DNA from 2 places in the Microbacterium rhizosphaerae genome. Region 1 is predicted to be linked to the other one. Evidence: predicted binding sites of a transcription regulator. Region 1 holds the regulator's gene; the other holds the start of a gene.

Evidence for each region. The regulator HspR, encoded in region 1, represses chaperone genes until heat shock. The targets are predictions, from matches to a motif close to AAGTTGAGTCNNNNNGACTCAACTT.
Region 2: a site for HspR is predicted at 4,238-4,262, ahead of SM116_RS12755 (ATP-dependent Clp protease ATP-binding subunit). Genes of this name have one in related genera too.

Annotation. Positions count from the first base shown of each region.
Region 1 is NZ_CP139368.1:490,199-497,964, forward strand. Features, by position in the region: gene SM116_RS02260 (sensor histidine kinase) at 1-114, shown strand, start outside; gene SM116_RS02265 (response regulator transcription factor) at 102-749, shown strand; gene dnaK (molecular chaperone DnaK) at 1,123-2,988, shown strand; gene SM116_RS02275 (nucleotide exchange factor GrpE) at 2,991-3,620, shown strand; gene SM116_RS02280 (DnaJ C-terminal domain-containing protein) at 3,629-4,621, shown strand; gene SM116_RS02285 (heat shock protein transcriptional repressor HspR) at 4,723-5,193, shown strand; gene SM116_RS02290 (MmcQ/YjbR family DNA-binding protein) at 5,209-5,628, shown strand; gene SM116_RS02295 (DUF1918 domain-containing protein) at 5,680-5,865, opposite strand; gene SM116_RS02300 (DUF2252 domain-containing protein) at 5,948-7,309, opposite strand; gene SM116_RS02305 (DUF998 domain-containing protein) at 7,504-7,766, shown strand, end outside.
Region 2 is NZ_CP139368.1:2,809,802-2,817,567, forward strand. Features, by position in the region: gene SM116_RS12740 (LLM class flavin-dependent oxidoreductase) at 1-67, opposite strand, end outside; gene SM116_RS12745 (LLM class flavin-dependent oxidoreductase) at 72-839, opposite strand; gene SM116_RS12750 (DUF72 domain-containing protein) at 911-1,633, shown strand; gene SM116_RS12755 (ATP-dependent Clp protease ATP-binding subunit) at 1,682-4,225, opposite strand; gene SM116_RS12760 (VOC family protein) at 4,342-4,710, shown strand; gene SM116_RS12765 (hypothetical protein) at 4,837-5,127, shown strand; gene nhaA (Na+/H+ antiporter NhaA) at 5,167-6,957, opposite strand; gene SM116_RS12775 (aminotransferase) at 6,982-7,766, shown strand, end outside.

The DNA of each region.
Region 1 (7,766 bases):
ACGGGACTGCGAGGTCTCGCCGACCGGGTGGACGCCCTCGGCGGCACCCTCCACATCCAGAGCCGGCCCGGTACGGGCACGATCCTCAGAGCGGAGCTGCCGTGCGCATCGTGATCGCCGAAGACGAGGCCCTCATCCGCCGCGGACTGGAGCTCGTGCTGGCCGACGCCGGTCACGAGGTGGTCGCCTCGGCGACGGATGCCGCGGGCCTGACCGAGGCGGTCGGCCGGCTGCATCCCGATCTCGTCGTCACCGACATCCGCATGCCGCCGACCTGCACCGACGAGGGGCTCGTCGCCGCGCTGGAGATCCGCCGGACCGACCCGAGCACGGCGGTCGTGGTGCTCTCTCAGCACGTGCAGCGGCGCTATGCGCGCGAGCTGCTCGCCGACGGTGTCGGGCGCGTCGGCTATCTGCTCAAGCAGCGGATCGCCGACATCGACACATTCCTCGTGGACCTCGAGCGCGTCGCCGCCGGAGGCACCGCCCTCGACCCCGACGTCGTCGCGGTCATGATGGGGCGTGCGCGCAACGCCGACTCCGCGGTGGGTTCGCTCACCCCCCGGCAGCAGGAGGTGCTCGCGCTCGTCGCGGAGGGGCTCAGCAACGCGAGCATCGCCGCCCGTCTCTTCCTCACCGAGAAGGCGGTCGTGCAGCATGTGTCGCGCATCTACGACGCGCTGGGATTGACGGCGGATGCCGAGTCCCACCGTCGCGTCCAGGCGGTCGTCCGCTACCTCGACGGGTGAGAGAGGACCGGGAAGGGGCGCCCAGCCCGCCCCATTCCCGTCCGTTGCATCCGGGCTCGTTTGACGACGCTCCCCAGCGTGGCGTCCGAGCTCTCCGGATACATGTCCGCACCGATGGCGCGAAGACCTTTCGGACACTACGTGAGCCGCTTCGCGAGTGACTAGGGACCCAGGTCCCCACTCCGTCCGCGCGCAAAGTTGAGTGCGTTCATATCAACTTCATTTGACGTCGAAGATGCCCGGGCGTATGCTTGAGCCATCGCGACTCAAGATTCCCGCGTTCGCGGGATCTCTCGGGTCGACGAGCCGATTTGAGAACAGAACCCCGGGCCGCGGCATCCGTCGCGACCCCCGTCAAGGAGAGAGAACACATATGCCCCGTGCAGTGGGAATCGACCTCGGTACGACGAACTCGGTCGTGAGCGTCCTCGAGGGCGGCGAGCCCAAGGTCATCGCGAACGCCGAAGGCTTCCGCACGACTCCGTCGGTCGTCGCGTTCACGAAGGACGGCGAGGTGCTGGTCGGCGAGACCGCCAAGCGCCAGGCAGTGACGAACGTCGACCGCACCCTGACGTCCATCAAGCGCCACATGGGCACCGACTGGAAGACCCAGTCGATCGACGGCAAGGCCTACACGCCGCAGGAGGTCTCGGCGCGCATCCTGCAGAAGCTGAAGCGGGATGCCGAGCAGTACCTCGGCGACGCCGTCACGGACGCCGTCATCACCGTCCCGGCGTACTTCAACGACGCCGAGCGCCAGGCCACCAAGGAGGCCGGCGAGATCGCGGGCCTGAACGTCCTGCGCATCATCAACGAGCCGACGGCTGCTGCTCTCGCCTACGGTCTCGACAAGGGCAAGGAGGACGAGCTCATCCTCGTCTTCGACCTCGGCGGCGGAACGTTCGACGTCTCCCTCCTCGAGGTGGGCAAGGACGACGACTTCTCCACGATCCAGGTGCGCGCGACCGCGGGCGACAACCGCCTCGGCGGCGACGACTGGGACCAGCGTCTCGTCGACTACCTCATCAAGCAGTTCAAGGACACCACCGGTGTCGACGTCTCGGGCGACAAGATCGCCCTGCAGCGCCTGAAGGAGGCTGCGGAGCAGGCGAAGAAGGAGCTGTCGTCCTCGACGAGCACCTCGGTGAACCTGCCCTACCTCTCGCTGACCGACTCGGGCCCCGTGTCGCTCTCGGAGACGATCACGCGTGCCAAGTTCGAGGACCTCACCAAGGACCTGCTGGACCGCACCAAGAAGCCGTTCGAGGACGTCATCCGCGAGGCCGGCATCAAGGTCGGCGACATCGACCACGTCGTGCTGGTCGGCGGCTCGACCCGTATGCCCGCCGTCAGCGACCTGGTCATGAAGGAAGCCGGCAAGGAGCCCAACAAGGGCGTGAACCCGGACGAGGTCGTCGCGGTCGGCGCCGCCCTGCAGGCCGGCGTCCTCAAGGGCGAGCGCAAGGACGTGCTGCTGATCGACGTCACCCCCCTGAGTCTCGGCATCGAGACCAAGGGCGGCATCATGACCAAGCTCATCGAGCGCAACACGGCCATCCCGACCAAGCGCAGCGAGACCTTCACGACCGCCGACGACAACCAGCCGTCGGTCGCGATCCAGGTCTTCCAGGGTGAGCGCGAGTTCACGCGAGACAACAAGCCGCTCGGCACGTTCGAGCTCACCGGCATCGCGCCGGCGCCGCGCGGCATCCCGCAGATCGAGGTCACGTTCGACATCGACGCGAACGGCATCGTGCACGTCTCCGCCAAGGACAAGGGCACGGGCAAGGAGCAGTCGATGACGATCACCGGCGGCTCGTCGCTGCCGAAGGACGACATCGAGCGGATGGTGCGCGAGGCCGAGGAGCACGCGGCCGAGGACAAGAAGCGCCGCGAGTCCGCCGAGACGCGCAACCAGGCCGAGACCCTCGCCTACTCGATCGAGAAGCTCATCAAGGAGAACGACGACAAGCTTCCCGCCGAGGTCAAGAACGATGTCCAGGGCGACGTCGACGCGCTGAAGACCGCACTCGCGGGCGATGACGACGACGCCGTGAAGAACGCGTTCGAGAAGCTGAACCAGTCCCAGGGCAAGCTCGGCGAGGCGATCTACGCCTCGCAGCAGGCCCAGGGCCAGCAGCCCGACCCGAACGTCGCCGATCCGGGCAACGGCTCCGTGCCGAACCCGGAGGAGGATGTCATCGACGCCGAGGTCGTCGACGACGAGGAGCAGAAGTAAGCATGACGGACAAGGACTTCCCCGAGCCGGCGAACGGCGACGACGAGGTCCGTCCCACCGACGAAGGGTCGGAGGCTCAGGCCTCCGACCCTCAGTCGCAGGACGGGCCCGCACCGGAGCCTCAGGCTTCCGACGACGAGGAGCTGACGGTGGACGACATCCTCGGCACGACCCAGAACGCGGATGCCGCGGCCGAGGACGCGGCGCTGGCCGACCTCGAGTCGGCCCTGCTCAACGACCTCAAGCGTCTGCAGGCCGAGTACGCCAACTACCGGCGCCGCACCGAGGAGCAGCGCGAGGTCGAGATCGCCCGCGCGCAGGGCGCCGTGGCGAAGGGCCTGCTGCCCGTGCTCGACGACCTCGACCGCGCCGAGAAGCACGGCGACCTCGACGATGGCAGCCCCTTCGCGGCCATCGCCGAGAAGCTGCGCGCGGTGGCCGACCGCATGGGCATCTCCACGTACGGTGCCAAGGGCGAGCTCTTCGACCCCCAGCAGCACGAGGCGATCTTCCAGCAGCCGACGCCCGGTGCGACCGAGACGACGATCCTCGAGGTCGTCGAGGTGGGCTACCGCCTCGGCGATGTCGAGCTGCGACCGGCGAAGGTCGTCGTCGCCGTTCCCGCCGAGTAGGAGGCTCGATGGCCAGCCAGGACTGGTTCGACAAGGACTTCTACGCGGTCCTCGGCGTCTCGAAGGACGTCGAGGCGGCCGAGCTGAAGAAGACGTATCGCAAGCTCGCGCGCCAGTACCACCCGGACTCCAATCCGGGGGATGCGGCTGCCGAGGCGAAGTTCAAGGAGATCAGCGAGGCGTACTCGGTGCTGTCGGACCCCGATCAGCGCACCGAGTACGACCAGATCCGTGCGATGGGCTCGGGCGCGCGCTTCCAGGCCGGCGGCCCGGGCGCGGGCGGCTTCGAGGACGTCTTCAGCATGTTCGGCCAGGGTCGCGGTGGTCCGCGCTCCCAGACGGCGGCCGATTTCGACGACATCTTCGCGATGTTCAACCAGCAGGGCGGCGGTTTCGGCTCCGGCCGGTTCGGCCAGCCCACGGGCGGCTACCGCGGCTTCGGCGGTCCCACGAAGGGGGCCGACGTCACGGCCCGCACGACCATCGACTTCATCACGGCGACCAAGGGCGAGACGATCACGCTGCAGGGCGAGGACGGCAAGCCGTTCAAGGTGAAGATCCCCGCCGGTGTCGCCGACGGCCAGAAGGTGCGTCTGCGCGGCCGAGGCCGCCCGTCGCCCGACGGCGGTGAGAACGGCGACGTCGTCGTGCTCGTCTCGGTGCGCCCGCATCCGGTGTTCACCCGCGAGGGGCTGAACCTCCGCGTGCACGTGCCGGTGACCTTCACCGAGGCGGCGCTCGGCGCCACCATCGAGGTGCCGACGCTGGGTGGCGAGCCGGTCCGACTCCGCGTCGCCCCGGGCACGCCGTCCGGACGCGTGCTCCGTGTGAAGGGCCGCGGCGTCACGACGTCGAAGGGCACCGGCGACCTGCTCGCCGAGGTCCAGGTGGCCGTGCCGTCGCACCTCGACGACGCCGCCCGTGCGGCGCTCGAGCGCTTCCAGGAGCTCGAGCCGAAAGAGAACCCGCGTGCCGACCTCATGGCCAAGGCCCGCGGCTAGTCCTTCGACAGGCTCAGGAACCGGGGAGACAGGCTCAGGAACCGGGAAACAGACCCAGGAACCGGTAGAAAGGCTTCAGGAACGGGAGAGGAGGCGACGAGGTGGCAGATCGACTCGACATCGACGAAAACGCCCCGATCTTCGCGATCGCGGCGGCCGCTGAGCTGTCCGGGATGCATCCGCAGACCCTCCGCCAGTACGACCGCCTCGGGCTCGTCGTCCCCGCGCGCACGCAGGGCGGCTCTCGCCGCTACTCCCTGCGCCATGTCGCGAAGCTCCGTGAGGTCGCGCGCATGTCGTCCGACGGCATGAGCCTGCCCGCCATCGTTCGCATCCTCGAACTCGAAGAGCGGGTACGCGAGCTGCACGGCCGTGTCCAGGCGCTCGAGCAGCGCGTGCAGATGGAGCTCGACAACCGGCCCGGCGCGCGGGTCTTCGCGGCCGAGGCGAGCGGCTCCGTGATCCGGCTGAAGTCCGGAACCCGCGTGCGCCGCACGCGGGACGTCGTGCTCTGGCAGCGGCCGCGCGGCGAGCTCGGCTCCGGAACGGATGCCGCGGCTCGCGGCGACTGAGCGACCGAGCAGCTGATGGCGACGATCGACGATCTCCGCGCGATCACCCGGTCGCTGCCGCAGACCGAGGAGAGCAGCCACCACGGCCACGGCGGCGGCCTCGCGTGGCGCGTCGGCTCCGGCGGCGCGTACGCGTGGGAGCGGGGACCGCGCACGACCGACCTGGCCTCCCTTGAAGCCCTCGGGCGCACTTGGCCGGCGGGTGTCGTGATCGGCGTGCGCACCGATGGCCAAGAGGGCAAGGAGGCGCTGCTGGCATCCTTCCCCGACGTCGTCTTCACGATCCCGCACTTCGACGGCTACCCCGCCGTGCTCGTCCGGCTCGACGACATCGCGCCCGACCTCCTCGCCGAGATCGTGAGCGACGCCTGGCTGGTCAAGGCGCCGAAACGGCTCGCGCGGGAGTGGCTCGCCTCACGCGGACTCGACGCGTAGCTCAGGCGCCGCGCCTCGCCGTCGCATCGCGCGACGGACGCTGCGGGCGACTCAGCCCTGGTGCAGGATCTCGCAGTCGGCGCCGGGCGAGAGCACGCCTTCGTGGCCGTCGTCGTAGCGGATGACCAGGAGCTGATCGTCATCCGTCCCGCGGATCTCGACGACCTCGCCGAGGTGATCCGCCATCCCGACCGCCCTGCCGTGCACACGGATGCGGTCACCCACCGTCGCTCGCATCTTGGACTCCCTCCCGCTTGTCCGTACGGCTCTCGCTCTTACACGGTACGGCGGCGCGGCGACGAATGACAGGGGGCGCGCGTCAGCCGGCCTTCTTCTTCGCCACGAACGCCTTCCAGTCGCCGTACGACACGTCGGCGTAGGCATTGGCCCACGCCACGATGGCGTCCGCGACGATGCGGCCGTTGCCGATGTAGCCCACGACGCGGCCGGCATCCGCTGTCTGCCCATGCGCCCGCGCGAGCGTGATCGCACACGCCTCGCCGAAACGCCTGAAGGGCTCGTCCGCCAGTGCCTCCGCATCGATGCCGCCCTTCATATCCCGGAACTGCCGCACGTAGTACGCGCCGTGGTCGTCCTTGGAGTGGCCGAGGAAGGGGTCGGAGATCGCCTGCAGCACGCGCTGCATCCCGACGACCCGGCCGCCCTCTCCGTGGCGCTCGATGTGCTCGAGCGCCGCGGCCGGCTGGACCGCACGCCCGTAGCGGATGAGCACGCTCTCCTGCGCCTCCTTGGTCTGCAGCAGCAGCGCGTGGCCGTCGCCGTCCTCGAGGACCGTGAGGTAGCACCGGGTCCCCACGCTGCCGACGCCGACCGCGCGGAAGGCGGTGTCGGATGCCGAGTAGTGCAGCAGGAGCATCTGGATGTCGACGTTCGCGGTGCGGGCGTACGCGCGCAGGCGGGCCTCGGCCTCCGCTTCGAGCGCGGCATCGAGGTGGAACATCGCCGGCGGACGGATGATGAACCTCAGACGTCCGTCGGGCCCCCGCTCGGTCATGCGGCGCACGGCCTGCTCGCCGGTCCGCTTGCGTGCCGAGCGCACGGCACCCAGCAGCACGTCGCGCGACGACTTCTCGATCGCGTGCACCGACGCCTTGGCGTCGAAGTGCGTCCAGTAGCGCTCGAGCGGGCTCTTGCGCGCCGCCCGCGCGAGGCGTCTGCTGTATGCATCCACGGCGCTGCGGGCGGCGGTCTCGACGACCTCGTCCTTGCGTCCCGTGGCTCTGCCGGCGACGACGATGCTCGTGACGAGCCGCTTCACATCCCACTCCCACGGAGCCCACGCGGCCTCGTCGAAGTCGTTGAGGTCGAACAGCAGCGTGCGCTGGGGGGATGCCGAGAACCCGAAGTTGGCGAGGTGCGCGTCGCCGCACGATCCGACCGAGATGCCGGTGCTCGCGTCGCGGGCGAGGTCGGCCGCCATGATCGCGGCCGTACCGCGGTAGAACGCGAACGGGCTCGCTGCCATCCGCTCGGCCCTCAGCGGCAGCACCTGCTGCACGCGGGTGGACTCCTGTTCCTCGAGGATCCCGAGGGGAGCGCGCCCCGCCGTCGTCAGCCGGGCCAGGTCGTGGCGCGGGGTCCGCCGGCGTTCGGCCTTGCCGGCGGCCAGTCGCTGCGCGAGAGAGGGGATCGCCGGGCGGGCGGAGTCCGTGTCGGTCATGCGCGCCATCCTCGCATCGGCATCCGACCCGCCGCCTATGCCTTGGCCGAGAGTCTGTCCGAGGCCAGGAGCGGGAGTGCGGCGAAGCGTTGCGCGGCGGGGCGGCGCGAACCGCATCCCTCGTCTAAGCTCGCTGGAGCGGTGCGTCCCCCCGGAAGGCGCCGATGCTGACGTTCCGGCCGCCCGGAGGAGCCATGCCCGAGATCGCCGCATCCTCGACAGAGAGCGAGGATGCCGCGCCGCCCGCATCCGCGGCGCGTGCGGCAACGGCCGAGTTCGGGCCGCCGACCGTGGGGAGCCTGCGCTCGCGCGAGGCGCTGGCCATGGGGCTCGGCGCCGTCGCGTTCGTGGTCGCCGCCCTCGTCAGCGTCCCCGCGCTCCACCTCCAGCCCGTGCCCATCGCCGGACGCGGCTCGCTCGGCCAGTTCGTGGCGCTCGCGTCGGCGATCGTCGCGAT
Region 2 (7,766 bases), 1.7 Mb from region 1:
GAGCCGCGACCGGGAGGTCCTCGGGCGGATACCAGTGCGGAACGAAGATGGCGCCGATGCGAGTCATGTGCTCACTCTGCCAGGCGCGCCGCGGCCTGCACGAAGGACACGTAGTCCTCGACGTCGTCCCCCGCGACGATCGCCCGCAGCACGACCTCGTCGACCGCCGCGCGGTACTCCGCGACGCCGGTGCCGAAAGTGTCCGCATCGAGCACCGTGCCCGCCGCCGCGATGCCGAGGCGGTCGAAGTTCGCCCGATAGTTCGGGTAGGAGGCGTAGCGGTCGACCTCGGTCTGCAGCTTCGGGCCGGCCGCCGCATCCACAGCCGTCCGCACGTAGAGGGCGACGTGGGCGTCCGCCGAGACGCCGTGCGCCTCTGCCGCCTGCGCGGCCGCGATGTCCGGGGTGAGCCAGCTGAGGAGCGGTCCCTGCCCCGCGGTCACCGCGACCTCGCGCATCCTGGGGCCCAGTGCCCCGACGAGCACGCGCGCCGCGGTCTGCTCGCGCAGCCGGACCGCGGCGTCCGTCACGAGAGCCAGAGCCCCGGCGCGCGCCTGTCCGGAGCCGATCCCGAGGACGAGCCGCTCCTGCGGCAGCGACGCGATCGGCCCGGTGAGCGACGCGACCGGCCGCCGGTCGACCGCGATGACGCCGGTCGCGAGCACGAGGCGCTCGGTGACCTTCGCGGCCGCGGCCAGGGCGGCGAGGGCATCGCCCCCGGGCGTGTCGTTCACCCAGAGGGCATGGAAGCCCGCGGCCTCCACCGCCCGGGCGATGCGACCGATGGCGTCGGGACCCAGAACACCCGCCACACCGATGGAGACTCGTGCATCCGTCATGCTTCGAGCATGCCCCATCCCCCGAGCGCAAGGGGCCTGACAGTCTCGCCCGGAGGGCGCAGGGTGGAGGGATGGCGCACATCGGCACCTCCGGGTGGAGCTACGAGCACTGGGAGGAGGCGCTCTACCACGGCGTCGCGACAGGACGGCGCCTGCAGGTCTATGCGCAGGAGTTCGACACCGTCGAGCTGAACGCGAGCTTCTACCGCTGGCCCTCCGACGCGCGCTTCGCGGCGTGGCGCGACCAGCTGCCCGCGGGGTTCGAGGTGGCGGTCAAGGCGCCGCGGGGACTCTCGCACTCACGCCGGCTGCGCGACCCGGCCGAGTGGATCTCGCGGATCGAGCGGGGCCTGCGCGCGCTGAGCGACCGCCGCGGGCCGCTCCTCGTGCAGCTGCCGCCCACGATGGAGCGCGACGACGATCGGCTCGACGTCTTCTTGAGCATGCTCGCGGGCTGGACCCGTCCCGCGGTCGAGTTCCGGCATGCGAGCTGGAACGACGAGGACGTCTTCGCGATCCTGGAGCGCCACGGCACGGCGTACTGCATCATGAGCGGCGCGGGGCTTCCGACGGTTCTGCGGGTCACCGGCGCACTGGTCTACGCGCGGCTGCACGGCCCCGATCAGGAGCGGCTGTACCGCGGCAGCTACTCCGACGACGAGCTGCGCGAATGGGCGCGGCGCATCCGGGAGTGGGAGGCCGCCGGTCACGACGTCTACGTGTACTTCGACAACGACGAGGCCGGGCACGCCGTGCGCAATGCGCGCACGCTCATCGCGATGCTCGCCGGATAGCGCGAAGCCCCGGGGCCGGTCGTCCGACCCCGGGGCCTGTCGCACTCGTCACGCTGCGGTCGCGTACGCGCCGACCGCGACGGTGATGCCGTCGGCGGATGCATCCACCGTCACCGCCCCGCCGTCCACGAGCGAGCCGTCCACGAACAGGTCCGCGATGCGGTCGTCGACTTCGCGCTGGATGAGCCGGCGCAGCGGCCGCGCGCCGTACTCCGGCTCGTACCCGTGCTCGGCGAGCCAGTCGATCGCGGCGGGCGTCGCCTCGAACTCGACCTCGCGGGACGCCAGGCGGGATGCGGTGGCCTGCAGCTGCAGTCCGACGATGTCGCGCAGCTGCTCCTTCTCGAGCTTGCGGAACAGCACGATCTCGTCGATGCGGTTCAGGAACTCCGGCCGCATCGCCTCGCGCAGGCGCCCCATGACCCGGTCGCGCAGGTCGCTCTCCTCGTACTCCCGGCCACTGGTCGAGAACCCGATTGCGCCGGAGCGCGACGCCAGGAACTCCGAGCCGAGGTTCGAGGTCATCACGATGATCGTGTTGCGGAAGTGGACGGTCCGGCCCTGCCCGTCGGTGAGCCGGCCGTCGTCGAGCACCTGCAGCAGCAGGTTGAAGACATCCGGGTGCGCCTTCTCGATCTCGTCGAACAGCACGACGGAGTACGGGTTGCGGCGCACGCGCTCGGTGAGCTGGCCGGCCTCGTCGTAGCCGACGTACCCCGGAGGGGCGCCGACCAGGCGCGACACCGTGTGGCGCTCGCCGAACTCGCTCATGTCGAAGCGGATCACGGCATCCTCGTCGGAGAACACGGATGCCGCCAGGGCCTTCGCCAGCTCGGTCTTGCCGACGCCGGTCGGCCCGAGGAAGAGGAAGGAGCCGATCGGCCGGCGGGCGTCGCCCATGCCGGTGCGGTTGCGCCGCACGGCCTTCGCCACGGCCTCGACCGCGGTGTCCTGGCCGATGACGCGCCCGTGCAGCTCCTCGCCGAGGCTCGCCAGGCGCGCCCGCTCGGTCGCCGTCAGGCGGGACACCGGGATGCCGGTGGCCCTGCTGATCACGGCCGCGATCTCGGGCTCGTCCACGACGGCGGATCCGGTCCCCGAGCCTGTCGAGGGGCCGCGGGTCGCCGCCTCGTCGATCTCGGCCTGCACCTGCGCGATGCGATCGCGCACGGCCGAGGCCTCCTCGTACCGCTCGGCCACGACGGCGGAGTTCTTCTCCGCCTCGAGGTCGGCCAGACGCTGCATGAGCGACGAGACGTCCACCTTCGCGCCCAGCCGCAGGCGCAGTCGTGCACCTGCCTGGTCGATGAGGTCGATCGCCTTGTCCGGCAGCACGCGCTCGGTGACGTAACGGTCGCTGAGCTCGACGGCGGCGCGCAGCGCCTCGTCGGTGTAGCTCACGCCGTGGTGCTCCTCGTACGCCGGGCGCAGGCCCTGCAGGATGAGCACGGCGTCCGCGACCGACGGCTCGCCCACGCGCACCGGCTGGAACCGACGCTCCAGCGCCGGGTCCTTCTCGATCGTCCGGTACTCCTTGAGCGTCGTCGCGCCCACGAGGTGCAGGTCGCCCCGGGCGAGCCGCGGCTTCAGGATGTTGCCCGCATCCATCGTCCCCTCGCCGCCGGCGCCCGCGCCGACCACCGTGTGCACCTCGTCGACGAACGCGATGATCTCGCCCTCGGCCGCGGCGATCTCGTCCATGGTCTTCGTCAGGCGCTCCTCGAAGTCGCCCCGGTATCGCGCCCCTGCGAGCATCGCGGGCAGGTCGAGGACGAGCACGCGCTTGTCGCGCAGCTGCTGCGGCACCTCCTCGGCGACGATCGCGCGGGCCAGGCCTTCCACGATCGCGGTCTTGCCGACACCGGCCTCGCCGACGAGCACGGGGTTGTTCTTCGTGCGACGGCTCAGGATCTCGATCGTCTGCTCGATCTCGTCGACGCGCCCGATCACCGGGTCGAGCCGGTCGTCACGGGCCAGCGCGGTCAGGTCGGTCGCGTACTTGTCGAGCATGGGGGTGGTGGATGCGCGGTCCCCGGCGTCCTCCCCCGCAGCCTCGGGCGTGCCGGTCGGCATGGCCTCGCGCATCCCCTGCGTCAGCGCCTCCGCGGTCACGCCGGCGTGCGCCAGAATCTGGCCCGCGGGCGCATCCTGACCCAGCACGAGCGCGAAGAAGACGTGCTCCGGGTCGATGTACGTCGAGCCGCTCGAGCGTGCCACCTGATACGCGTGGAACAGGGCCCGCGAGGCGCTGGGCGTCACGGTCGCACCATCGACATCGGCCGGCGCGCCGGCCGCGGGCAGACGCGACTCGGTCGCGGCGACGATCCGCATGGGGTCGACGCCGACGCGACGGATCGCCTGGGCGACGGCGTCGTCCTGCACCAGCACGCGCAGGATGTGCAGAGCATCCAGCTCGGTCTGGCCGCGCTCCAGCGCGAACCGGCCGGCGTTCTGCAGGATCGCCTGCGTGCGCGTCGTCAGGAAACGGGTGAGGTCGATGGAGCGCGACTGTCGGGCCTGCTCACCCGCGAGGTAGCGGGCGAGGAAGTCGTCGAACGCGTTGGCTCCGTCGGCGTTGAATTCTTCGGGCACGTATCCTCCTGAAACTTGAGCGTGCTGCTGTCAAGTTCAACGACGGACCGCGTGAGGTATTCCCGAGGGATGTCCGAACCCCTCCCTAGCCTGGATGCATGACACAAGAGACCGCGATGGACTGGCGTATCGAGCTGATCTTCGTGCCCGTGACCGACGTCGACGTGGCGAAGGAGTTCTACACGAGGATCGGGTTCCATCCCGACCATGACCAGACCCCGTTCGAGGGCCTGCGGTTCGTGCAGATGACCCCTCCCGGCTCGGCGTGCTCGATCGCGTTCGGCACCGGACTCGGGATCGACCTCGAACCCGGCAGGCAGAACACGATCCAAGTGGTCGTTCCGGACGCCGACGAGGCCCTGGCGCACCTGCGCGCTGCCGGCGTCGAGGCGGACGGCGTCGACGACCAGGCATGGGGGCGCTTCGTCACCTTCCGCGATCCCGACGGCAACCGCTGGACGCTGCAGCAGCTGCCGCCGCGCTGAGGTCGCTGTTGAGTCGGCGCCATGCGCCCTCCGCGTCCTAGCTGCGGCTGCACGGGGTGTCAAGGGACGTGAGATCCGCCTGATTCCGTTCGATACTCGATACGCCGAACGAACGAGAGGGGCGATATGAGCGACGTCGCGAACAGCGGACAGGTTCCGCAGGGGGACCTCCGCGGGGCGGACATGTCCTGGCCCGACACGGATCTTCCGGGCCAGCCCCGAGAGCCGGAGATCCCCGCGCAGCCAGGCGCGCCGGTCGAGCCGGGCCTACCGGTCGGGCCGAGCGAGCCGGCGATGCCGGTGGAGCCGGGTCCTCCGAGCCCCGACGAGCCCCTGGCACCGAATCCGGACGAGCCGCTCGCGCCGAACCCGGACGAACCGCTCGCGCCGAACCCCGACGAGCCCACGCTGCCCTGATGCCCTCCTCGGGTCGCCCGCATGGCGGCCCGAGGAGGTTCACTCGCGCACGGTCTGCCGGGACGCCTCGAGCACGCGGATGAGCGTGCCGGAGTCGTACGCGCCGAGGTGCCGCTTCCCGCCGATGAAGAACGTCGGCGTGGAGTGCAGGTCCATCAGCTCGGCATCCATCCGGTCATCCTCGACCCGGCGCGCCGCCTCCGGCGAGCGCAGGTCGACGATGAACCGCTCGACGTCCAGGCCGAGCTCGTGCGCGTATCTGCACAGGTCGTCGGGCTCGAGGTGGTCCTGCGAGGCGAACAGCACGGGTCCGTAGTCGAAGAAGCGTCCCTGCATCGCCGCCGCCTCTGCGGCGACGGCCGCCGCCGTCGCATGCGGGTGCACGCGGTCCAGCGGCAGATGCCGGTAGACCCAGCGCACCTCGTCGCCGAAGTGCGCGAGCACCGCGTCGACCGAGCCGGTGGCACGGCTGCAGAACGGGCACTCGAAGTCCGCATACTCGACGATCGTCAGCGGGGCGTCCACCGGACCGCGGATGTGGTCGCGCGCCGGGTCGACGGGCCGGTTCAGCTTCGCGCCCACGGCTCGCGGAGGCCGCACCCGATCACCGACGCGGAGCACCGTCCAGCCGATCGCGAACGCGAGGACGGATGCGACGAGCACCCCGACGCGCGCGAGGTTCTGCGTGTGCGGGTCGGAGATCGCGACGGGCACGAGGAACAGTGCGATCGTGAAGCCGATGCCGCTGAGGGCCGCGCCGCCCGCGATGCGCGTCATGCCGAGGCCCGGCGCGAGCTCTCCGAGGCGGAGCCGGCGCAGGAGGGCCGTGATCCCGGTGATGCCGACGAACTTGCCGACGACGAGGGCGACGACGATCCCCCACGTGACCGGGGAGGCGGCGGCATCCATCAGCGTCTGCGGGTCGAGGGGCACGCCCGCGTTCGCCAGCGCGAAGATGGGCAGCACGCCGAGGGCGATGTAGGGGCGCCACGCGGCGTCGAGCCGCTCGTTGATCGAGAGCGAGTCGCGCACGCTCCGCGCGAGCGCCGAGGCGTAGTAGACGTTGGGCGACTCGCGGAACGCCTGGGTGAGCTCCGCGGCGCGCTCCACGTCGCGGCGCCGCGGCGGGAAGACCGGGATGAGCAGCGCGACGGCCACACCGGCGAGAGTGGGATGCACGCCCCCCAGCAGCACCAGCACCCACAGCGCCGTGCCGAGCACGGCGTACGAGAAGCCGCGACCCTCCGGCAGGAAGCGCACGAGCGCGATCGCGACCATGCACACGCCGGCGAGGACGAGCGGCAGCAGCTGGACCCCGCCGCTGTAGAACAGGGCGATCACCGCGAGCGCGCCGATGTCGTCGACGACCGCGAGGGCGAGGAGGAACGTCCGCAGGCGCGCCGGGAAGACCGGGGCGATCAGGGCCAGAGCGCCGATGAGGAATGCGGTGTCGGTCGAGATGACGACTCCCCAGGCGTGCGCCTCGCCCGTCCCCGCCGTGATCGCGACATAGAGGAGGGCCGGCACGATCAGTCCCGCTGCGGCGGCGGCCGCGGGAAGCACCGCCCGCCGCGGCGATGCGAGCTCGCCGATCGTCAGCTCGCGCTTGACCTCGAGGCCGACGAGGAAGAAGAAGAACGTCATCAGTCCTTCGTTGACGAGCCCGTGGACGGTGAACGTCCACGTCGCTCCGCCCACGCCCAGCCGCACCGGCGTCTCCCAGAAGTGGGCGTATCCGTCGCCGGGCAGGTTCGCCCAGATGATCGCGACGACCACGGCGCCGAGCATCAGCCCTGCGGACAGCCGGTCGCCCCGACGCTTGTTCGACATGTGCGCAAGGCTACAGAATCAGGTGTGCCCGAGACCGAATCGCTCGTCCAAGCGCCGCCGCCGGAGATCTCACCGGACGAGGCTGCCGATCTCGCCGCCGCACTGTTCGGTGTCACCGGCTCCGCGCGGCCGCTCGGCAGCAACCAGGACCTGAACTTCGTGATCGACGACGGCGTCGCGCCGCGGCTCCTGAAGATCGCCAACCCGGCCACTCCGGCCGCGGAGCTCGAGGCGCAGTCTCGGGCCGCCGCCCGTATCGCCGAGCGCTCCGACGTCCGAGTCCCGATGCCGCACGTCTTCGACGACGGCACCTCGGTGCGGGCCGTGGAGCTCGAGGGCGGCATCGCGCACGCGCGGCTTCTCGACTTCCTGCCCGGGCGGACACTCTCGGGCAGCAGGTACCTCTCCCCCGCGGCCATCCGCGCGATGGGACGGCTGGCGGCATCCGTCGATCTCGCGCTCGCCGGCTTCGCCGACCCGGGCGCCGAGCGGACGAACCAGTGGGACCTCCAGCACGCGCCCGCCGCATTGGCGGCGCTGCTGCCGTCGGTGGCGGACACCGCGCTGCGCGCCCGGCTGCGCTCGACGGCGGAGTCGGCATGGCGCGCGGTCGCCGTGCACGCCGAGTCGCTGCCCCAGCAGGTCATCCACGGCGATCTCACCGACGACAACGTGGTGACGACGGATGGGCGCGTGCCCGACGGCGTCATCGATCTCGGCGACCTCGGGCGCACGTGGCGCGTGGGTGAGCTGGCGATCACGCTGTCGTCGCTCCTGCACCACGACGGCGTCGACCTCCCCGCCGCTCT